2 regions of the Streptomyces sp. Ag82_O1-12 genome follow, and region 2 is predicted to be linked to the other one. Evidence: riboswitches for the same ligand, from Rfam matches in the RefSeq annotation. Region 2 holds a riboswitch; the other holds the start of a gene.
The links. A riboswitch is a leader RNA that binds a small molecule or an ion and turns the genes downstream of it on or off. The one in region 2 is predicted to bind thiamine pyrophosphate.

Region 1 (3,398 bases), 4.0 Mb from region 2:
CTCGGTCCGGCCGGGCTGCCGCGCCCCTCCCCGTCAGCGCCGCCCCGCGGCCCCGCGACGGCCCGGGCTGCCTACGCCGTGGCCGCCTTCAGGGGCCTGGCCGGATCCGTCAGCAGTACCGGATTCATCGGGACGCCCGACTCGATCAGGCGGCGGCCCTGCGCCAGATCCCGGGGCCGGCCGACCGCCAGCAGCGCGACCAGCCGCTCCCCGCGCAGCCAGCACACCGTCCAGGCCGGTCCGGAGGGGTCGCCCCGCCACAGGGTCGTGTCCGCGTCCGCGTGGTGCCCGGCGTACTGGACGAACCGCCCGAACTGCTCGGACCAGAAGTACGGCACCGGGTCGTACACCGCCGGCGCCTCCCCCGCGACCCGGCCGACGATGTTCCGGGCCACCGTGCGCGGCCCCTGGAGGGCGTTGTCCCAGTGGTGGACCAGCAGACGCTCGCCGTAGCGCCCGGAGGGGAAGGAGGCGCAGTCGCCGACCGCGTACACGTCCACAGCGGTGGAGCGCAGATGTTCGTCGGCCACGATCTCGCCCTGGGTGCCCAGCTCGATCCCGGAGCCGGCCAGCCAGGCCGTGGCGGGGCGGGCGCCGATGCCGACGACGACCGCGTCCGCGGGCAGCCGCGAGCCGTCGTCGAGGAAAACGGCACCGGGCTCCACGTGCGCCACACGCGCGTGCGTCCGCAGGACCGCGCCCGCGTCGGCGTACCAGCCGGCCATCGGGGCGGCGACCTCGGCGGGCAGTGCCCCGGCGAGCGGCCGTTCGGCGGCCTCGACGACGGTCACCGCGCAGCCCGCCTCGCGCGCGGCCGTGGCGAACTCCGCGCCGATCCAGCCCGCGCCGACGACCACGATGTCGTGCCGGCGGGCCAGCACCGGCCGCAGCCGCTCGGCGTCGTCCAGGGTGCGCAGCAGATGCACGCCGGGCACGCCCTCCGCGCCCGGCAGCCGGACCGGTTCGGCGCCGGTCGCGACGACCAGGACGTCGTAGGGCACGGGCCCGTCCTCGGTGTCGAGCTCGTGGTCGGCGGGGCGCAGGCCCAGTACCTCGCAGCCGAGCCGCAGTTCGATGCCGAGGGCTTCGAAGTCGACGTCGAAGGCGGAGCCCTCGGACTTGCCGAGCAGGACGGCCTTGGACAACGGGGGCCGGTCGTAGGGCTGGTGGGGCTCGGCGCCGATCAGGATCACGTCCCCGGCGAAGCCCTGCTCGCGCAGGGCGACGGCGGTCTGCACCCCGGCCATGCCCGCGCCCGCCACGACGACGCGCCGCGGCGCGGACGAACCTGGTTGCTGCGTCTGCTCGCTCACCTGATCACCATAGACACCTGACACATTGTCAGTCAGTGCTCATGCGCCGTGACCTGCTCCACAACGCTCGTGCCGTCGCCCCGCTGGGACTCCCACTCCCAGGTCTCCTCCAGCCGCACCCGCCCGTCGGGCAGCTCCACGACCGTCGAGACGCAGTGCCCCGAGGACGTGGTCCCGTCCCGCTTGAGCTGGACGTACCGGAAGTCCAGCCGGTCACCCTCACGGGTACCCACGAGATGCCCGCGTACGACGTCGCCGCCCGTGTACTCGGCCCAGATCTCGCCCTGCCGTTCGTGGTACGTGAACCGGGTGCGGGTGCCCACCTGACCGGGTGCCTGGTCGGCGACCGGGGCGAGGACGAGACCGTCGAGGGATCGGGCCATGGACGGAGGCTCCCTTACTGCGAGCTACGGCATCGGGCTAGGGTGGCCAACGTAAAGCACTCGCGGGAGCCCGGACGCACCGGGCTGAGAGGGAGGCTGGCGGCCTCCGACCGTACGAACCTGATCCGGGTCATGCCGGCGAAGGGAGGGGCTGGACGCCCATGTCGCCTACGTCCACATCCACATCCACATCCACACCCGCGTCGTCAGACGTCCTCGTCATCGGGGGCGGGATCATCGGCCTGGTCACGGCCTGGCGGTCCGCGCAACGCGGGTTCACCACCGCCCTCGTGGACCCCGAGCCCGGCGGCGGAGCCGCACAGGTGGCGGCCGGCATGCTGGCCGCCGTCACGGAACTGCACTACGGCGAGCAGACCCTGCTCGGCCTGAACCTCGCCTCGGCCCGCCGCTACCCGGACTTCGCCGCCGAGCTCACCGAGCTGACCGGCCAGGACCTCGGCTACCGCCGCTGCGGCACGCTCGCCGTGGCCCTGGACGCCGACGACCGGGCCCACCTGCGTGAACTGCACGCCCTGCAACAGCAGTCGGGCCTGGAGTCGCAGTGGCTGTCGGGGCGCGAGTGCCGGCGCCTGGAGCCGATGCTCGCGCCGGGCGTGCGCGGCGGACTGCGGGTCGACGGCGATCACCAGATCGACCCGCGACGGCTGGCCGGGGCGCTGGTCGTCGCCTGCGAGCGGGCGGGCGTGGTCTTCCACCGGACGTGGGCGGAGCGGCTGACCGTCGTCCGGGACCGGGCCACGGGTGTCGTCCTGGCCGACGGGAGCGAGGTGGCCGCCGGGCAGGTGGTGCTCGCCGGGGGCAGTCTCAGCGGGCGGCTCGCGGGCGTCCCGCAGGACGTGCTGCCTCCCGTGCGGCCGGTGAAGGGTCAGGTCCTGCGGCTGACCATGCCGCGGCGGCACGGGCCGTTCCTGAACCGGACCGTGCGCGCGGTCGTGCGCGGCAGCCACGTCTACCTGGTGCCGCGCGCGAGCGGCGAGCTCGTCGTCGGGGCGACCAGCGAGGAGCTGGGCTGGGACACCACCGTGACCGCGGGCGGCGTGTACGAGCTGCTGCGGGACGCGCACGAGCTGGTCCCGGGCATCACCGAGCTGCCGCTCACCGAGACCCGGGCCGGCCTGCGGCCCGGCTCCCCCGACAACGCGCCGCTGCTGGGCCCGACCGGTCTGGAGGGGCTGCTGCTGGCCACCGGCCACTACCGCAACGGCGTCCTGCTCACGCCCGTGACCGGCGACGCCATGGCGCACGTCCTGGCGACGGGCGAACTCCCCGAGGAGGCGCGCCCCTTCACGCCGAAGCGCTTCAGTCCCGCCACCGCACTCTCGGAGCAGCCCGCATGAACATCTCCGTCAACGGGGAGCCCCGGGACGTCCGGCCCGGCACGGCTCTCGACACCGTCGTGAGGTCGCTCACCGCCTCGCCCTCGGGCGTGGCCGCCGCCCTCAACGAAACCGTCGTCCCGCGCACGCAGTGGCCGGCCACGCCCCTGACCGAGGGAGACCGCGTGGAAGTCCTCACCGCCGTCCAAGGAGGCTGACCATGGCCGACGATCCGTTCGTCCTCGGTGGTACGTCGTTCACCTCCCGTCTGATCATGGGCACGGGCGGGGCGCCCAGCCTGGATGTGCTGGAGCGGTCGCTCGTCGCCTCGGGGACGGAGCTGACGACCGTCGCGATGCGCCGGG
Region 2 (3,398 bases):
GTGCACGGGTTTTAGGCGTACTGAAATGTTTCCCTTGTGGCCGCGGCCGCCGAGGCCCTGGGCCGTCCCTGGGCCGTCCGAGGCCGACCAAAGCTGACAGACGGCACCCGCAGGTGACCACCCCCACCCCGCTCCGGCCTGGGCTCCCGGCGATGATCTGCCACACTGGATGGGTTATGCCTGCACCCGGAGAACTCACTTTCGTAGCCCCCCGCGGAGCCAAGAAGCCGCCGCGGCATCTTGCCGATCTCACTCCTGCCGAGCGCAAGGAGGCCGTAGCCGCTGTCGGGGAGAAGCCGTTTCGTGCCAAGCAGCTCTCGCAGCACTACTTCGCGCGGTACGCGCATGATCCGGAGCAGTGGACGGACATTCCGGCCGGTGCCCGGGGGAAGCTGCGGGAGGCGTTGCTGCCCGAGCTGATGACCGTCGTGCGGCATCTGTCGACCGACCAGGGCACCACACGCAAGACGCTGTGGCGGCTGTTCGACGGGACGCTCGTCGAGTCCGTGCTGATGCGCTACCCGGACCGGGTGACCATGTGCATCAGCTCGCAGGCCGGGTGTGGGATGAACTGCCCGTTCTGTGCGACCGGGCAGGCGGGACTGGACCGGAATCTCTCCACCGCCGAGATCGTGCACCAGATCGTGGACGGCATGCGGGCGCTGCGGGACGGGGAGGTGCCCGGAGGCCCGGCGCGGCTCAGCAACATCGTCTTCATGGGCATGGGCGAGCCGCTCGCCAACTACAACCGGGTCGCCGGCGCCATCCGGCGGCTCACCGACCCCGAGCCCGACGGGGTGGGCCTCTCGCAGCGCGGCATCACCGTCTCGACGGTCGGGCTCGTCCCGGCCATCCACCGGTTCTCCGACGAGGGCTTCAAGTGCCGCCTCGCGATCTCGCTGCACGCGCCCGACGACGAGCTGCGCGACACCCTCGTGCCGGTGAACACGCGCTGGAAGGTCCGTGAGGTGCTGGACGCCGGCTTCGAGTACAGCGCGAAGTCCGGGCGGCGGCTGTCCATCGAGTACGCGCTGATCCGGGACATCAACGACCAGGCCTGGCGTGGTGACCGGCTCGGCCGGATGCTCAAGGGCAGGCCCGTGCACGTCAACCTCATTCCGCTGAACCCGACGCCCGGGTCGAAGTGGACCGCATCCCGGCCCGAGGACGAGAAGGCGTTCGTGGAGGCCATCGCCGCCCATGGTGTGCCGGTGACGATCCGGGACACCCGTGGTCAGGAGATCGACGGGGCGTGTGGTCAGCTCGCGGCCACCGAACGGTAGTCTGACCGTCGTAAGCACATCTTCATATCGGCACCCTCGTATTCGACATCTGCATATTCCGACAGGGGAGCGCCACAGCGCTGAGAGTGCGGCACACGGCCGCAGACCCTCCGAACCTGGCCCAGGTCATTCTGGGTAGGGAGATCGGTCACCACTCGAGCTGTTGCGCCCTGCCCGGGACCACGGAAGTCCCGGGCAGGGCCGCGTCTTCTCCTGGTCACTCCAGGAGGAATCCAGTGAGCAACAAGAAGAAGCGGCTGACGGCTGTCGTGGTCGGGCTCGGCATGGCCGGCACGCTCGCCGCGTGCGGATCGTCCGACGGCGGTCAGGGGTCCGGTGACTCCAAGACCGTGACGCTCGTCAGCCACGACTCGTGGGCGGTGTCCAAGGACGTCCTCGCGGCCTTCGAGAAGCAGTCCGGCTACAAGGTCGACGTCCTGAAGGACGGCGACGCCGGGCAGGCCGTGAACAAGGCCATCCTGACCAAGGACAACCCGCAGGGCGACGTCTTCTTCGGCGTCGACAACACGCTGCTCTCGCGGGCGCTCGACAACGGGCTGTTCCAGTCGTACGAGCCGAAGGGCTCCGACACGATCAAGGCCGAGTACCGCGTCGACCGGGACAAGCACCGGGTCACGCCCGTCGACACCGGCGACATCTGCGTCAACTACGACAAGAAGTACTTCGCCGACCACGAGCTGGAACCGCCGAAGAGCTTCGACGACCTGGTCAAGCCCCAGTACAAGAACCTGCTGGTGACCGAGAACGCCTCCGCCTCCTCACCCGGCCTCGGTTTCCTGCTCGGCACCGCCGCCAAGTACGGCGGCACCGGCTGGGAGGGCTACTGGAAGAAGCTCAAGGCCAACGGCGTGAAGGTCGTCGACGGCTGGGAGCAGGCCTACAACGAGGAGTTCTCCGGCTCGGCCGGCGGCAAGAAGGCCAAGGGCGACCGGCCGCTCGTCGTGTCGTACGCCTCCTCGCCGCCCGCCGAGGTCGTCTTCGCCGACCCGAAGCCGAGCACGGCACCCACCGGCGTCGCCGAGGGCACCTGCTTCCGGCAGGTCGAGTACGCGGGGCTGCTCGGCAACGCCAGGAACACCAAGGGTGGCAAGGCCCTCCTGGACTTCCTCGTCAGCAAGAGGTTCCAGGAGGACATGCCGCTGAACATGTTCGTGTACCCGGTGACCGAGGGCGCCCAGGTGCCGCCGGAGTTCGTGACGTACGGGCCGCAGGCGAAGGACCCGGAGACCATGGACCCGGCGAAGATCGCCGACCACCGTGACCAGTGGGTCAAGTCGTGGACCTCACTCGTACTGAAGTAGCCGCCCGGCGGCGAGGCGCGGCGGCGCGGTTCGGCCTGCTGGCCGCGCCCGTCGCGTTCTTCGCGGTCTTCTTCGCCTACCCCGTCGCCGCGATCGTCGCGCGCGGCCTGAAGACCGGCGGGACCTGGCACCTCGGGCGGATCGGGGAGGTGCTCGCCCAGTCCGACGTTCGGCACGTCCTGTGGTTCACCACCTGGCAGGCGCTGGTCTCCACCGCGCTCACGCTGCTCGTCGCGCTCCCCGGCGCGTACGTCTTCGCGCGCTTCGACTTCCCGGGCAAGCAGGCCCTGCGGGCGGTCGTCACCGTCCCGTTCGTGCTGCCGACGGTGGTCGTCGGTACGGCGTTCCTCGCTCTGGTCGGCCGGGGCGGGCTGCTCGACGAGCTGTGGGGCGTACGCCTGGACACCACGGTGTGGGCGATCCTGCTCGCGCACGTCTTCTTCAACTACGCGGTCGTCGTCCGGACCGTCGGCGGGCTCTGGGCGCAGCTCGACCCGCGGCAGGAGGAGGCCGCGCGGATGCTCGGGGCGTCCCAGCTGAAGGCCTGGCGGCAGGTCACCCTGCCCGCCCTCGCCCCGGCCGTGGCCGCCGCCGCGCTGATGGTCTTCCTGTTCACCTTCACCAGCTTCGGTGTCGTGCAGATCCTCGGCGGGCCCACCTTCTCCACCCTGGAGGTGGAGATCTACCGGCAGACCTCGGAGATCTTCGACCTGTCGACCGCGGCCGTGCTGACGCTGATCCAGTTCGTCGCGGTGGGCGCGATCCTCGCCGTGCACGCCTGGACGGTGCGGCG

Region 1: it holds a riboswitch for thiamine pyrophosphate, as region 2 does, so the genes downstream of both, thiO (glycine oxidase ThiO) here and QOL88_RS28545 (thiamine ABC transporter substrate-binding protein) in region 2, are expected to answer to the same signal.

Annotation. Positions count from the first base shown of each region.
Region 1 is NZ_FXUW01000001.1:2,212,979-2,216,376, forward strand. Features, by position in the region: gene QOL88_RS10225 (NAD(P)/FAD-dependent oxidoreductase) at 72-1,313, opposite strand; gene QOL88_RS10230 (avidin-fold protein) at 1,346-1,696, opposite strand; TPP riboswitch at 1,749-1,860, shown strand; gene thiO (glycine oxidase ThiO) at 1,858-3,054, shown strand; gene thiS (sulfur carrier protein ThiS) at 3,051-3,251, shown strand; gene QOL88_RS10245 (thiazole synthase) at 3,254-3,398, shown strand, end outside.
Region 2 is NZ_FXUW01000001.1:6,190,163-6,193,560, forward strand. Features, by position in the region: gene rlmN (dual-specificity RNA methyltransferase RlmN) at 177-1,283, shown strand; TPP riboswitch at 1,337-1,443, shown strand; gene QOL88_RS28545 (thiamine ABC transporter substrate-binding protein) at 1,568-2,605, shown strand; gene QOL88_RS28550 (ABC transporter permease) at 2,644-3,398, shown strand, end outside.